Regions from separate parts of the Mesorhizobium monacense genome, predicted to be linked through region 1. Evidence: predicted binding sites of a transcription regulator. Region 1 holds the regulator's gene; each other region holds the start of a gene.
What was found. The regulator PhoB, encoded in region 1, activates phosphate uptake and scavenging genes when phosphate is short. The targets are predictions, from matches to a motif close to TGTCATNNANCTGTCAT.
Positions count from the first base shown of each region.

Region 2: ppk2 (polyphosphate kinase 2) is a predicted target of PhoB. The motif match lies at 3,330-3,346, and genes of this name have one in related genera.
Region 3: AC1RUK_RS27790 (PhoX family protein) is a predicted target of PhoB. The motif match lies at 2,834-2,850, and genes of this name have one in related genera.

Region 1 is NZ_CM165567.1:6,598,899-6,604,409, forward strand. Features, by position in the region: gene pstC (phosphate ABC transporter permease subunit PstC) at 1-486, shown strand, start outside; gene pstA (phosphate ABC transporter permease PstA) at 483-1,799, shown strand; gene pstB (phosphate ABC transporter ATP-binding protein PstB) at 1,815-2,639, shown strand; gene phoU (phosphate signaling complex protein PhoU) at 2,678-3,388, shown strand; gene phoB (phosphate regulon transcriptional regulator PhoB) at 3,405-4,094, shown strand; gene AC1RUK_RS31650 (DUF6881 domain-containing protein) at 4,122-4,475, opposite strand; gene AC1RUK_RS31655 (ROK family protein) at 4,504-5,511, opposite strand, start outside.
Region 2 is NZ_CM165567.1:2,880,198-2,885,708, forward strand. Features, by position in the region: gene AC1RUK_RS13890 (DUF2066 domain-containing protein) at 1-310, shown strand, start outside; gene hemB (porphobilinogen synthase) at 385-1,416, shown strand; gene AC1RUK_RS13900 (dihydrofolate reductase family protein) at 1,600-2,247, shown strand; gene ppk2 (polyphosphate kinase 2) at 2,302-3,222, opposite strand; gene AC1RUK_RS13910 (aldo/keto reductase) at 3,493-4,536, shown strand; gene AC1RUK_RS13915 (glycosyl transferase family 90) at 4,565-5,511, opposite strand, start outside.
Region 3 is NZ_CM165567.1:5,817,956-5,823,466, reverse strand. Features, by position in the region: partial or broken gene AC1RUK_RS27810 (SulP family inorganic anion transporter) at 1-1,155, opposite strand, end outside; gene AC1RUK_RS27805 (helix-turn-helix domain-containing protein) at 1,301-1,579, opposite strand; gene AC1RUK_RS27800 (phosphatase PAP2 family protein) at 1,671-2,372, opposite strand; gene AC1RUK_RS27795 (hypothetical protein) at 2,382-2,723, opposite strand; gene AC1RUK_RS27790 (PhoX family protein) at 2,919-4,922, shown strand; gene AC1RUK_RS27785 (phosphatidylglycerol lysyltransferase domain-containing protein) at 5,180-5,511, shown strand, end outside.

The sequences.
Region 1 (5,511 bases):
CTGACCGGCGGCTCGCCCTTCATCCAGGGCCAGAGCATCTTCACCGCCGGCCTGGTCATGGGCGTCATGCTGATCCCGGTCGTGTCCTCGCTGTCCGACGACATCATCACCGCGGTGCCGCGCGCCATGCGCGACGGCTCGCTCGGTCTCGGCGCAACGCGCTCGGAAACGATCAAGCGGGTGATCCTGCCGGCGGCACTTCCCGGCATCGTCGGCGCCATCCTGCTGACCGCTTCGCGCGCCATCGGCGAGACGATGATCGTCGTGCTGGCGGCCGGCGTCGCCGCCAACCTCACCGTCAACCCGTTCGAAGCGATGACCACCATCACCGTCAAGATCGTCAACCAGCTTACCGGCGACCTTGAGTTCAATTCGCCGCAGACGCTGGTCGCCTTCGCGCTCGGCCTCACGCTGTTCGCGCTGACGCTGGTGATGAACATCGTCGCGCTGTACATCGTGCGCAAATACCGGGAGCAGTACGAATGACCGACATCCCCATGGATACGATGGTCCGGGCGGCGGCTCATCCGCGCCGCGACATCGGCCTCAAGGCCCGCTACGCCGCCGAACGCCGCTTCCGCATCTATGGCGCGCTGGCGATCTCGGTCGGCCTGGCGTTCCTCGCCATCATGCTGATCACCATCGTCTCGAAGGGCTACACCGCCTTCTGGCAGACGACGGTGACGCTGCCGATCAGCTTCGACGAGAAGCTGATCGATCCGTCCAACAAGCGCGCTACCGATCCGAGCGTGCTGATCAAGGCAAATTATCCCAAGCTCGCCGAACGCGCGCTGGTGGCCAAGCTCGGCATCGATCCCAGCAACAAGCCGATGGTCATGAAGCTCAAGGGCTTCCTGTCGGAAGGCGCCCGCGTCCAGCTGCGCGACATCGTCGCCGCCGACCCGTCGGTCATCGGCACGACGCGCGACGTCAACATCCTCGCCGCCGCCAATCTCGACTCCGCCTTCAAGGGCCAGATCGACCTCAGTGTCGAGGAGGCGCGCCGCAAGGTCTCGGACCAGCAGATCACGTGGATGAACAAGCTCAAGGCCGACGGGGCGATGGCCGAGCACTTCAACACCGGCCTGTTCTCCTATGGCGCCTCCAGCCGCCCGGAAACGTCGGGCATGGGGGTGGCGATCATCGGCTCGTTCTACATGATGGTGATCGTGCTGCTCTTGGCGCTGCCGATCGGCGTCGCCGCCTCGATCTATCTTGAGGAATTCGCCAAGAAGAACCGCCTCACCGACCTGATCGAAGTCAACATCAACAATCTGGCAGCGGTGCCGTCGATCGTTTTCGGCCTGCTCGGGCTTGCCGTGTTCATCAACTTCCTCGGCATGCCGCGTTCGGCCGCTTTCGTCGGCGGCCTGGTGCTGACGCTGATGACGCTGCCGACGATCATCATCGCCACGCGCGCCGCCCTTGCCGCGGTGCCGCCGTCGATCCGCTCGGCAGCACTCGGCCTCGGCGCGTCCAAGATGCAGATGGTGTTCCAGCATATCCTGCCGCTCGCCGCCCCCGGCATCCTCACTGGCACCATCATCGGGCTGGCGCGTGCGCTGGGCGAGACCGCGCCGCTGCTGCTGATCGGCATGGTCGCCTTCGTCGCCGACTATCCGAAGACGCCCTTCGATCCGGCGACGGCGCTGCCGGTGCAGATCTACATGTGGGCCAACGAGGCCGAACGCGCCTTCGTCGAGCGCATGTCGGGCGCCATCATCATCCTGCTCGTCTTCCTCATGGCCATGAACATCACAGCGATCGTGCTGCGGCGCCGCTTCGAACGGCGCTGGTAAAAGAAGGCATCTGGTATGAACATCATGACCGAACAGTCCCTCGAAAATGCAGTGGGCGACAAGATGAACGCCAAGTCGAACGAAGTGATCAAGATGCGCGGCGACAAGGTCGGCGTGTTCTATGGCGACAAGCAGGCGCTGTTCGACGTTAATCTCGACGTCCGCCTCAACCAGGTGACGGCGCTGATCGGCCCTTCCGGCTGCGGCAAGTCGACCTTCCTGCGCTGCCTCAACCGCATGAACGACACCATCGACTCGGCGCGGGTGACCGGCAAGATCACGCTGGACGAAGAGGACATCTACGACAAGAACATCGACGTCGTCGAACTCAGGGCCCGCGTCGGCATGGTGTTCCAGAAGCCCAACCCGTTCCCGAAGTCGATCTACGAGAACGTCGCCTACGGCCCGCGCATCCACGGGCTGGCCAAGCGCAAGGCCGACATGGACCAGATCGTCGAATCGAGCCTGAAGAAGGCGGCGATCTGGAACGAGGTGAAGGATCGCCTGCAAGAGCCCGGCACCGGCCTTTCCGGCGGCCAGCAGCAGCGCCTGTGCATCGCGCGTGCCATCGCCGTGTCGCCGGAAGTGATCCTGATGGACGAGCCCTGCTCGGCGCTCGACCCGATCGCCACGGCCCGCGTCGAGGAGCTGATCGACGAGCTGCGCCAGAATTACACGATCGTCATCGTCACGCACTCGATGCAGCAGGCGGCGCGCGTGTCGCAGCGCACGGCCATGTTCCACCTCGGCTATCTGGTCGAGGAGGGCGCCACCGACAAGATGTTCACCAACCCCGACGACAAGCGCACGCAGGACTACATCACCGGCCGGTTCGGCTGAGCGGTCCGGCGGCAATTTTCAGGCACGAGGACAGGATCATGGGTGAACATCATACCGTCGCCTCTTTCGACGAGGATCTCGGGGCGATCAGCAAGCTGATCTCCGACATGGGCGAACTGGCCGGCTCGATGGTCGGCGGGGCAACCCGTGCATTGCTGACATCGGACAATGCGCTGGCGCAGCGCGTCGTCTCAGACGACGCCATCATGGATGCGCGCCAGCGCGAGCTGGACGACCGCGCCATCACGCTGATCGCCAAGCGCCAGCCGATGGCCAACGATCTGCGCGCGGTGGTCGGTTCGATCCGCATGGCCGGCGATCTTGAGCGCATCGGCGACCTTGCCAAGAACATCGCCAAGCGCGTCGGCACCGTCGGCCTCAGCGTCACGCCGCGCGACCTCTCGCACTCCATCGATGTGATGGCGCAGCTGGTGCTGGTCCAGGTGCAACGGGTGATCGAGCAATACGCCGCCGCCGACGCTGCGGCACTCGCCAAGCTTCGGAACGACGACGAGCGCATCGACGTCAAGTACACGTCGGTGTTCCGCGAGCTGCTGACCTACATGATGGAGGATCCGCGCAACATCACGGCCTGCACGCATCTGCTGTTTTGCGCCAAGAATCTGGAGCGCATCGGCGACCATGTCACCAACATTGCCGAGAACGCCTACTACGTTCTGACCGGCTCGCAATTGCCCGCCAATCGTCCCAAACAGGACGAGACGGCGATGTCCGCGCCGGCGGCATGACAGGGGTAACCGACCGATGATCGCGCCACGCATCATGGTGGTGGAGGACGAGGAGCCGCTGGGGGTGCTGCTCCGCTACAATCTGGAGTCCGAAGGCTACCAGGTCGAGGTGGTGACGCGCGGCGACGAGGCCGAGATCCGCCTGCAGGAGAATGTGCCCGATCTTCTGGTGCTCGACTGGATGGTGCCGGCGGTTTCCGGCATCGAGCTTTGCCGGCGCCTGAGGATGCGGCCCGAGACCGAGCGGCTGCCGATCATCATGCTGACGGCGCGTGGCGAAGAGAGCGACCGCGTGCGGGGCCTCTCCACCGGCGCCGACGACTATCTGGTCAAGCCGTTCTCGACGCCGGAATTCATGGCCAGGGTCAAGGCGCTGCTGCGCCGCGCCAAGCCGGAAGTGCTGTCCAGCATGCTGAAGGTTGGCGACATCGTGCTCGATCGCGAGTCGCACCGGGTCTACCGCAAGAAGAGCGAGATCAGGCTCGGACCGACCGAGTTCCGACTGCTCGAATTCATGATGCGGCATCCGGGCCGGGTGTTTTCGCGCAGCCAGCTGCTCGACAATGTCTGGGGCGAGACGATCTATATCGACGAGCGCACGGTCGACGTGCATGTCGGCCGGCTGCGCAAGGCGGTCAACAATGGCCGCATGCCCGACGTCATCCGCACCATCCGCGGCGCCGGCTACGCCATCAGGGAAGATTAGGACCCTTCCATCCCGACAGATCGGGATTCACGCGCTACTTTCTAAGCGAGACAGTACAGCCCACAGAGCATCGAACTCGGGTTTGGTGGTCTCGCGGGTTTGCGCGCCATCTGGGTCGTCGACCTCTCCCACCGGCGGCAGTTCCCCTTCGGGCAAGTGATCGCCGTCGAGACCGCCGGGATAGGCGAGGAGCACGCGACCATCTGCGTAAATGTGCATTGCCCGACAACCAAGATTTTCGGCGTCGCATTCGAAGTAGGACACGACGGGAAGATCAGTTTCACGGGACGAGACATCGGCGCAAGAAAGCCAACGGACTGGCGGGCCGAAGTCCGGCAGGTAATATGTCACGCCATGCCGGTTACGGTAGCTCTTCATCATAGACGCTCACGATTGGGGGTCTGACGTTTCAGGCAACGCTCTTGCCGGCGACCGTTCGCTGCTGGACGCCCGGCGCAAAAATCTCCTGGTCGACGAAGCCGAGCGCGCGCATGGCGCAGCCCTCGCGGATCAGCGGCAACTCATTCGGCTCGGTGTCGAAGGAGATCGATTTCGAGTGCTGGCCGCCGGCAGTCTGGGCAATCGCCTCGCGCAGCGCCGGTTCGATCAGATCGAAGGCGGCGGCGCCGACGCCGACCATGGCGACCGGTGCCGGGTCGATCAGTGCGAACAGGCTGCCAAGGCCGAAGCCGAGCGCCTCGCCGGCCTTGCGATAGGCTTCGCGCTCCGGGCCGTCGGTCTCGCGCGCCCGCGCGGCGAGCGCGCGCATGTCGGCATCGCCGACATCGACCGGTTCGGCATCCTCGCTCATCATCCTGGCGTTGCGCCAGATGGCATAGTTGCCGGCATAGGCCTCGACGCAGCCGCGCCGTCCGCAGCGGCAGAGCGCACCGCCCGGCCGGTGGATCATGTGGCCGAACTCGCCGCCGGACGAATGAGTGCCGGTGAACAGTTCGCCCTTCAGCACCAGCCCCATGCCGATGCCGTGCGAGAGCAGGATGGCGATGAAATCGTCGCGGTAGCGGTCGGGATCGCGCCATTGCAGCGCCACCGCCATCATGTTGCAGTCGTTTTCCATGGTGGCGGGAATGCCGAATTCGCCTTCCAGAATGTCGGCAAAGGGGATGTCGGTCAGCGACGTGATCGGCGACCACAGCATGGCGCGGGCATGGGTGTCGGTGATGCCCTGGATGCCCATCGCGATGCGGGCGACGCTGCGCACATCGAGGTCCGGATCCTCGAACCGGCGCCGGACTATTGCCGTGCATTCGCCGATCAGCTCGTCGCGCGGCATGGTCAGCGTGTCGAGGCGGCGCTGTTCCTCGGCAATGACCTGTCCGGCATAATCGATGACGGCGACGGAGAGGAAGTTCAGCGACAGCACCACGGTCATCACCGCCGTGGCTTCCGGATTGAG
Region 2 (5,511 bases), 3.2 Mb from region 1:
CACCGGTCCGTTGCTGATGCACATCGTGTTCCCGCCGGCAGTGCTGCCTTCCAGCATGGACGAAAAGGCGCTGCGTGCCGCCGACATCGCCATGCTCGACCAACTCGCAAAAAGGGCCGGAGCCGACCAGGCGTTGGCCGGCAGCATCGTCTGGAGCGACAAGGAGTTGGGCTGGATCGCCGATTGGCGGCTGGCCATGGAAGGCAAGACCTATGCCTGGCAGGTGCGCGGCGTCAGTTTCGACGAGGCTTTCCGCGTTGCCATGCGCGGAGCCGCGCAGGTGCTGTCGGGCAATGGCCAGCCCGACTGACACTGGCACAATCGTGTCGCATTGGTCAGCGGCGGAGGCGCGTGGTAAAAGCCGGCCAAACGAGAGTTTTGGCGATGAACAGATTCACCCCCGCAAAGCCTGCCGGCGCGCGCAGCGTCGACGAGATCACCGGCAGCCGCCGCTTGCGGCGCATGCGCAAGGCCGACTGGTCGCGCCGGCTGGTGCAGGAGAATCGGCTTTCGGTCGACGATCTGATCTGGCCGATCTTCGTCGTCGACGGCAACAAGGTGCGCGAGCCGATCGCCGCCATGCCCGGCGTCTTCCGCCTGTCGCTCGACCTTGCCGTCAAGGAAGCGGAACGCGCGGCCAAACTCGGCATTCCGGCGATCGCCACCTTCCCCAATGTCGAACTCGGCCTGCGCGACCAGACCGGCTCGCATATCCTCGACCCCGAAAACATCATCAACCGCGCCACCCGCGCCATCAAGCACGCCGTACCTGAGATCGGCATCATCACCGACGCCGCGCTCGATCCGTTCACCTCGCACGGCCATGACGGCATCCTGCGCGACGGCATCATCGTCAATGACGAGACGGTGGAACAGGTCACGGCAGCAGCCGTCATCCAGGCGGCGGCGGGCGCCGACATCATCGCGCCTTCCGACATGATGGACGGCCGCATCGGCGCCATCCGCGACGCACTCGACGCCAACGGTTTTCAGGACGTGGCGATCATGTCCTATGCGACGAAATTCGCTTCCGCCTTCTACGGTCCCTACCGCGAGGCGGTCGGCACCGCCGGATTGCTCAAGGGCGACAAGAAGACCTACTACATAGATCATGCCAATTCCGACGAAGCGGTGCGCGAGGCCGAGCAGGACCTCACCGAAGGCGCCGACATGCTGATGGTCAAGCCGGGCCTCCCCTATCTCGACATCATCCGCCGGCTGAAGGACGAGTTCCAGATGCCGACCTTCGCCTACCAGGTTTCTGGCGAATATTCGATGATCAAGGCCGCGGCCGCCAATGGCTGGATCGACGGCGAAAAGGCGATGCTTGAGAGCCTGCTCGCCTTCAAGCGCGCCGGCTGCGACGGCATCCTCACCTATTTCGCTCCGCAAGTGGCGGCGATGCTGAAAGGGTAGTCCCTTCCGGTCGCGCCAACCCGCTGACCGACCGCGACGTCTCGATCCAAGACCCGTCGTCACTGCACGAACGGCCGCTTCCTGCAGTGGTTGATCGTCCGGAAAAAACCGCTTGCCTTTTGCAATCAGTACGGCTAGAAACTAACTGCTTGCAACTCGCAACTGGTTATGGAGGAGGCTTTCATGTCCAAGCTTCGTGTCAATGCTTTCACCCTGTCGCTCGACGGCTATGCCGCCGGTCCCGATCAGGACCTGAAAAACCCGCTCGGTGTCGGCGGGGAAGCCCTCCACAAATGGATGATCGGCACCCGAACCTTCCGCAAGATGGTGCTCGGACAAGATGGCGGCACCACCGATACCAACGAGGCTTTCACGGTGCGCAGCTTCGAGAATGTCGGCGCCTGGATCCTCGGCCGCAACATGTTCGGGCCGATTCGCGGAGAATGGCCTGACGAAAGCTGGAAGGGCTGGTGGGGCGATAACCCGCCGTACCATGTGCCCGTCTTCGTGCTGACCCACCATAAGCGCGAACCAATCGTCATGGAGGGTAGCACGACCTTCTATTTCGTCACTGACGGTATTCATGCGGCGCTCGAACAGGCGAAAGCCGCGGCTGACGGCAAGGATGTGCGGGTAGGCGGCGGTGTCGCCACCATCCGGCAATATCTCGAGGAAAAGCTCATCGACGAGATGCACCTGGCGATCTCACCGATGCTGCTCGGTTCCGGCGAGAACCTCTTTGCCGGCCTCGACATGCCCAAGTTGGGCTACACGTGCACCGAACAGGTCGCGACGCCGCTTGCCACGCATGTCGTGATCAAGCGCGGTTAGAAACCGAAGCGGCGTGGCCAGGATCGAACCTTGCCACGCCGGCGCTTTGAAACCTCAATACTTCTCCGGCACGTAGAGCTCGCGCGGCAGCGTCTGGCGCTCATATTCGGGATTGAAGACTCGTTCCGGCAGCGTGATCTCCTCGTGCGGCACTTCCTCGTAGGGCATCTGCTTGAGCAGATGGTCGATGCAGTTCAGCCGCGCCCGCTTCTTGTCGTTGCCTTCGACGATGAACCAGGGCGCTTCCGGGATGTTGGTGCGGGCAAACGTCTCTTCCTTGGCCTTGGTGTATTGCTCCCAGCGCACGCGCGACTGCAGATCCATGGGCGACAGCTTCCACTGCTTCATCGGATCGTGGATGCGCATCAGAAAGCGCATCTGTTGTTCCTCGTCGGTGATCGAGAACCAGTATTTGACCACGGTGATGCCGGAGCGGACCAGCATGCGCTCGAACTCCGGCACGTCGCGGAAGAATTCTTCGACCTGATCGGGTTCGGCAAAGCCCATCACCCGCTCAACGCCGGAGCGGTTGTACCAGGAGCGGTCGAACAGCACGATCTCGCCGCCGGCCGGCAGATGTGGGACGTAGCGCTGGAAATACCATTGCGATTTCTCGCGCTCGGTCGGCGCCGGCAGTGCAACGACGCGGCAGATGCGTGGGTTGAGCCGCTGGGTGATGCGCTTGATGACGCCGCCCTTGCCTGCGGAATCGCGGCCCTCGAAGACCACCACCAGCTTCTTCTTGTGGTAGGCCACCCAGGACTGCAGCTTGATCAGTTCCGACTGCAAGCTGATCAAGTCGCGAAAATACTGCATGCGATCGATCGATGGCGGATGCGCGTTCTTGTAGATCTTGGCGATCTCCATCGACAGCGCGGGCTCCGACATTTCGAGCTCATAGTCTTCGTCGAGCGTGTCGGCGAGCTCGGCTTCAAGCCAGTCCTTGGCGGGAGAATTCTGTTTTAGCTCGGTCATTGCGCTGCTCCGCTTGCAAGCCCTGTCGGGTCATCTCTAGCACCTCGAGCCCCTGCCCGTGGCCTGGAATGGAAAACACCTTGAGCCGACTTCAATATAGGCCGGCAATGACGGTTTTATTGCAGGGACCCGGTGCGCCGTCCGTCAAGGCCAATCGCTGGGATTGTAATCGGCCAGGTCCAGCAGAGGGGCGACAAGTGGCGGGAATTGTCCTACAAATGCGACGAGCTCACCCGAGCCCGCTTCTCAATCAAATCGCGAGGATCTGACATGGAATACCGCACCCTCGGCCGTTCCGGCTTGAAAGTTTCGACGCTGACCATGGGCACCATGACCTTCGGTGGCGCCGGCGCATTCGCGGCGGTCGGCAAGACCGATCTCGCGGAAGCAAAGCGAATGATCGACATGTGCATCGATGCCGGCATCAACCTCATCGACACCGCCAATGTCTATTCGAACGGCATTTCGGAAGAGATCATCGGCGAGGCGCTCGGCGGCAAGCGCAAGGCCGATGTGCTGATCGCCTCCAAGGCGCGCATGCGCATCGGCAACGGCCCCAACGACGAAGGCCTGTCGCGCCATCACCTGATCCGCGAATGCGAGAGGAGCCTGACGCGGCTCAAGACCGATGTCATCGACATCTACTTCCTGCACGAGTGGGACGGTGTGACGCCGCTGGAGGAGACCATGGCCGCCCTCGACACCTTGGTCGGCCAGGGCAAGGTCCGCTATGTCGGCTGTTCCAACTATTCCGGCTGGCAGGTGATGAAGGCGCTCGGCATCAGCGACAGGAGCCACCAGCCGCGCTTCGTCACCCAGCAGATCCACTACACGCTGGAAGCGCGCGAGGCGGAATACGAACTGTTGCCGATCTCGGTCGACCAGGGGCTCGGCGTGCTGGTGTGGAGCCCGCTCGCCGGCGGATTGCTGTCCGGCAAATACCATCGCGACAGTCCCACCGCGCGCCAGCTCGGCGGCTGGTCGGAACCGCCGATCCGCGACGAGGACCGGCTGTGGCGGATCGTCGATGTGCTCAACGAGATCGGCAAGAGCCGCGGTGTATCGGCAGCACAGGTGGCGCTGGCCTGGCTGCTCGGCAGGCCGGCCGTCAGTTCGCTGGTGATCGGCGCACGCAGCGAAGCGCAGCTCAAGGACAACATCGCCGCCGCTGGCCTGACGCTGTCCTTTGACGAGCGCCAGCGCCTCGACGCCGTCAGCAGGCCGCCGGTGCTCTATCCCTACTGGCACCAGCAATTCACGGCCAAGGAGCGCTTCGGCCCGGCCGATCTGGTTCTCGACCGCAGCGGCCTCTGACAGACAGAGGCTTCGCGATGAGCAGCGTCTAGCCCGAGATAAAACGCCAGACCTCGGCGTCGGGCTCGACCTGGCCGCTGAGCACGAAATATTTGTAGAGGACGAGCAGGGAAATCGCCTGCTCGTCCCGCTCGCTGCGGAATTTGCGGCAATAGGCGTTGGCCGCGCCGATGATGCGTTCGGCCTCGGCCGGATGCCGCTCGAAATGGCGCACCTTGTCGGCAAGGTCAGCAAAGTCCGGCTCGAGCGGCACATAGTGGACGTTGGCCTCGATCTGCCCCTCAGCGAACCAGGTCTCGTATGTCGGCGGCGGCATCAGGCACAGCGAGTTCGAACTCATGATCCATTTGAGGTTGGTCGCCACGTCATTGCCTTCGAGCGAAACGATGTAGCGGTAGTGCCGCTGCTGCTCGATGGTGAGATAGGGCTTGCGGTATTGTTCCGCCGCTGATCGTTTGGGCGTACCGACGTCGCAGAAAGACAGGTTGCGCGTGGCCTCGAGAAACACGGTCCGTATCGGATTGTTGAGCTCGCCGCGCCAGACCACGGCCGGGCGCTTGTTCGCGAAACGCATTCTGTCCGCCGGCATGTGGAAGTGACGGAATTTGTCGAGCTTCATCAGGACGGCATTTTTGTTGTCGTCGTTGATCGGTCGATCCTTCACGACCGCCGGCGTCCTGGGCACGTTGATGACATCGCCGAATTCGAGATCGATGAGCAGTCCGGGATCGAAGTAGCGCGCAAACTCCTTCAGATCGTAGTAGTACATGCTCGGTGAAAACGGCAGACGGCTGACGGGCAGCGCAGCCGGGCTCGGCACGAAGGCGTGCTGCAGCTTGTTGTAGTAATTCAGCCTCTCGCGGACCGTGGCGTCCGAGAGCCTGACCTGGTCAAGCCAGCCGGCCAGCCTGCGACGGAACAGTGCTTGCGGCACGATATCGCGCGCGGCATTGCGTGCGTAATAGAACACTTTTA
Region 3 (5,511 bases), 780 kb from region 1:
GCTTCTCGACCATGTTCCAGCACACCACCGCCAGTACGCCGGCCAGCGCTGCCAGAGGGATGTAGCTGGCTAAGGGTGCCGCCACCAGCATCAGCGCCAGCAGGATCGCCGCATGGATCATGCCGGACACCGGCCAGTGCGCCCCGGCCCGCACATTGGTGGCGGTGCGGGCGATGGTGCCGGTGGCGCAGATGCCGCCGAACAGCGCCGATGCGATGTTGGCGAAGCCTTGCGCCACCAGCTCGCAGTTGGAGCGGTGCCGCCGTCCGGTCATGCCGTCGGCGACCACGGCCGACAGCAGCGATTCGATCGCGCCGAGCAGCGCAAAGGCGATGGCGTCAGGCAGCACGTCGATCATCCTGTCGAGGCTTACCGGCGGCAGGGACGGCATTTGCAGGCTGCGCGGGATGCCGCCGAAGCGGGTGCCGATCGTCTCGGCCGGCAGCGAAAGCAGCGCCACGACCAGCGAGGCCAGCCCGATGGCGATGAGCATAGCCGGCCATTTCGGGCGCCAGCGTTTCAGGCAGGCGATGGTGACGATGGTCAGCACCGCCACGAAGGTCGCGGCGAAATTGATGGTGCCGGCGGCCTCGCCGACCGCCATCAGCTTCGGCACCAATGGCCCGGGTTCCTTGCCGGCAAGCTTCAGCCCGAACAGTTCGACGATCTGGCCGGAGAAGATGATGACGGCGATGCCGGCGGTGAAGCCGACGGTCACCGGATAGGGATGAACTTGATGTAGGTGCCGAGCCTGAGATAGCCGATGGCGAGCAGGAAGACGCCGGCCATCATCGTCGCCAAAAGCAGCCCGTCGACGCCGACGCGCGCCGTGGTCGCCGCCACCAGCACGATGAAAACGCCGGCCGGCCCGCCGATCTGGAAGCGGCTGCCGCCGAGCGCCGAGATGATGAAGCCGCCGACGATCGAGGTGTAGAGGCCGCGCTCCGGCGTCACGCCCGATGCAATGGCGATCGCCATCGACAGCGGCAGCGCCACGATGGCGACGGTCAGCCCGGCGATGGCATCGGCCCTGAAATGTTCGAGCGTGTAGCCCTCGCGCAGCACCGTCACCAGTTTGGGCGTGAACAGTTCGGCAAATGTCGGCTTTGCCGGTTTTCGGGCCGGTTGATGCGTTGCCCTCCGCGCTTGATCCATGGACTGCCTTCCGCTCCCTATGCATGTCGCCCAAAAGTGTGCAGCGGCTTTTGGGACAACGACATGCATAAAACAAAGACCTAAGGCGCGACGCGCTTTAGGCGCGGGGATCGTCGGCAGGACTGTCGGCGGTCGCCGTCGCGACTTATGCCGGCTCAGCTTTCGGATTGGGCGGCGCGACCGGCTCGAGGCGTACGCCCCTGCCGCCGCGCTCGCTGGCTTGGTTCTCGCCGATCAGCTCCACCCCGGCCTCGTCGAGAGCCTGGATGACCTTCATCAGCGTGTCGACCACGCCCCTGACGACGCCGTCGCTCGCTTCCATGCGCTGAATGGTCGGAAGCGAAACCCCGGCGCGCTCGGCTAGCGTCTTCTGATCGATGCCGGCCAGCGCCCTTGCGGCGCGCATCTGCGCGGCGGTGATCATCGGCCAGAACCCTGGTCTGAGTCTGCAGTATCAATGGATAATATAAGGATCATGATGTTTCAAGCGTCATTATGAACGGATGAAACATGGGTCATTCGCTATCCGCCACCGCTTTGCGCCGCTGCAGCACGCGCGCCACCAGCCAGCACAGCATGGCCCAGGCGAAGCCGGCGCACCAGCCGGCCAGCACGTCGGAGGGCCAGTGGACGCCGAGATAGACGCGGCTGATACCGACCAGCACCGTGGTCAGCACCGCCAGGCAGAGCACGAAGATCTTCGTCGTCCGCCCATGCAGGAAGCGCGCCGCCAGCGAGCCGAGCGTCAGATAGGTCACCGCCGACAGCATGGCGTGGCCGCTCGGGAAGGAGAACGACGTCTCGTTGACGAGATGCGAGACGAGATCCGGCCGCGGTCGGTCGATACCGGCCTTCAGCAGGCTGGACAGCACCTGGCCGCCGGCCACGGCGACGAAGATCAGCAGGGCCGTTGCCGGCCTGCGGATCATCAAAAGATAGACGATCACCGCCGTTACGATCAGCACCAGCACGCTGGCGCTGCCGAGGCTGGTGATGTCGCGCATCGCCCCTTCCAGCCAGGGCGGCCCGATTGGGCTGTCGGGTTGGCCCGCCTTGCGGAAGGCAAGCAGGATTTCGGTGTCGAAGGCATGCGGCGTGCTCGCCCGCGCCACCTCCATCAATTCCTCGAACCCCCACAGCCCGCCGGCGATCACCAGGCCGGCCAGCAGGACCGGGAATTCGATGCGGTTGAGCAGCGTGCGAGCGAAGGTCTTCATGGGGTCTCGCTAGAGGCGCGGTTGCAGATGGGGCCCGAGCATGATCAGCCCCACCGCCGCGACCGCCAGCACGATGCCGGTCGCTTGCAGCGCGTTGACGCGCTCGCCGAAGAACACCAGCGCGACGACATTGACCGATACCAGCTGGATCACCGCCGAGAGGCTGAACGACACCGACATGCCGAATTCGCGGATCAACCTGAGCATGATAAGATTGCCCAGCGAATAGAGCGCCAGCGTCACCACGATCTTGCCCAGGCTTGGCGCCAGCCCCCATTGCTTGGCCGCCGTTGCCGCCAAGAGGAAGATCACGGTCGAAATGCCGAGCTGAAGTAATCCGGAAAGACTCACTTTTTGTCCCTGAATGACGTTTGTGGCAGCCCTTGTTTCCGAAGCGTGCCGGGACGTCAAGCAACGTCCATCGCACCAAGGTCCAGCTCGTGATTGAAACCGGCTTACAATGTCACGAAAGTGTGATCAGCCGACTGTAAGGGTCGAACAGGTACCCATGCTCCAGCCACTCCAAAAAGCCAGAGGCAAGCCCCCATGACTGAACATCGCTCGACCGACGCCCGTTTCCGCACCAGCCTGCTCGAGGAGAATGACGGCCCGGCCATCAATCCCACCGACAACCGCACCATGGGCGAGATTATCGCCTCGCGCTTTTCGCGCCGCGGTTTTCTGAAAGGCTCGCTCGCCGTCTCGGCCATCGCCGCCACCGTCAGCCCGCTGGCATTGGTCAGTGCCGACAACGCCCGTGCCGCCGTAGGTTCCGCCTTCAGCTTCGACGAGCTCGAGGCCGGCATCGACGACAAGCATCACGTCGCACCCGGTTACGATGCCGATGTTCTGTTGCGCTGGGGCGATCCGCTGTTTGCCGATTCGCCTGAATTCGACCCGACGAAACAGTCGGCCGAGGCCCAGTTGAAACAGTTCGGCTACAACAACGACTATGTCGGCTACATTCCGATCGACGGCTCGGCGGAGCACGGCCTGCTGGTCGTCAACCACGAATACACCAACTCGCATCTGATGTTTCCGGGCATCGTGAAAGTCGTCGAGAAGGAGGGCAAGAAGGCGCTCGAAGTCGCACCGCTCAGCAAGGAGCAGGTCGATGTCGAGATGGCAGCACACGGCGGCACCATCGTTGAGATCCGCAAGGAAGCGGGCAAATGGCAGGTCGTGCGCGACGGCAAGCTTAACCGCCGCATCACCTCCAACACCGAAATGGCACTGTCCGGCCCTGCCGCCGCCCATGACCGCCTCAAGACCACCGCCGACCCGTCCGGCACCAAGGTCATCGGCACCTTCAACAATTGTGCCGGCGGCGTCACGCCCTGGGGCACCTATGTCATGGCCGAGGAGAACATCCACGGCTACTTCTCCGGCGAACTGCCGGCCGACCACAAGGAAGCCGCCAACTACAAGCGCCTCGGCATTCCCGAAGGTGCCTATGAGTGGGGCGCGCACTACGACCGTTTCGACCTCGCCAAGGAGCCGAATGAGGCCAATCGCTTTGGCTGGATCGTCGAGGTCGACGTCAACGATCCCACTTCGACGCCGAGGAAGCGCACCGCAATGGGTCGCTTCAAGCATGAAGGCGCTGAATCGATCATCGCCAAGGATGGCCGTGTCGTCTTCTATCTCGGTGACGACGAGCGCTTCGACTATGTCTACAAATTCGTCACCAAGGGCACGTTCAACCCGAACGACCGCGCCGCCAACATGAACCTGCTCGACGACGGCACGCTGCACGTCGCCAAGTTTGCCGAGGACGGCTCGGTCGAATGGCTGCCGATCGTCTTCGGCCAAGGCCCGTTGACTGCCGAAAACGGTTTTGCCGATCAGGCCGACGTCCTGATCGAAACGCGCCGCGCCGCCGACCTGCTCGGCGCCACCAAGATGGACCGCCCCGAGGACATCCAGCCCAATGCCGGCAACGGCAAGGTCTATGTCATGCTGACCAACAATTCGAAGCGCAAGGCCGAGCAGGTCGACGCCGCCAATCCGCGCGCCGAGAATGCCTTCGGCCACATCATCGAGATCGTCGAGGACGGCGGCGACTTCACCGCCACCAAGGGCAAGTGGGAAGTGCTGCTGAAGTGCGGCGATCCCTCGGTGGCCGAAGTCGGCGCCACCTTCTCGACGGCCACGACAGCCAATGGCTGGTTCGGCATGCCGGACAATTGCGCCGTCGATTCGGCCGGGCGCCTGTGGGTCGCCACCGACGGCCAGGGCCCGAAGGCCACCGGCCGCACCGACGGCCTGTGGGCGGTCGACACCGAAGGCTCGGCGCGCGCGACCTCAAAGCTGTTCTTCCGCGTGCCGATCGGCGCCGAAATGTGCGGCCCGCTGTTCGCGCCGGACGACCAGACCGCTTTCGTCTCCGTCCAGCATCCGGGCGACGGCGGCGAAGACTGGAAGCCATTTGGCCGGCCCTCCTACTACGAGGATCTGTCGACCCGCTGGCCCGATTTCAAGCCGGACATGCCGGTGCGGCCGTCGGTCGTCGCCATCACCAAGCAGGGCGGCGGCAAGATCGCGGTCTGACCAGGCGGCGACAATGCGCGATACGAAGGAGGGCCTGGAGACGGCCCTCCTTTTTTTGACGGCGGCACTCCATGTCGGGAGACCGATCGTACGGGCTCGGCTTGGCTTTGCCGCCTTTTGGCCGAGATTGCCCTGCAGATGGCACCGATGCGCCCTCTATGGCGCATGCGCGATATGATCGATAATCAGGTCGCGTCAGTGCGACTGATTCGAGGCCCGTGGGCTGGCGGGTCTTCCTTTCGACACGCGGACCGGCCATGCCCTCCTTGCGCATCACCATCGACAGGTTTCTTGAAGGCGCAGCACCCAAGGTTCCGCGCCAGGAACTGACGCATGTCGAGCGCCTGGCGCTGGTTCGCCGGCATGGCGATTTCTCGCTCGCCTACTCGACCGCCGTGCAGCAGAAACTGTCCTATTTCGGCGACAGCGACGGCTACATCGCCTTCGGTACCAAGATGAAGCACCATTTCGCGCTCGGCGACCCGGTGGCGCCTGACCGACCCGACTACATCAGACGTTTCGTCGAAGCCGCCAGCGGCCCCTGGTTCGTGCAGATCGGCGCCGAGACCGCGCGCGTGCTGGCCTCGCT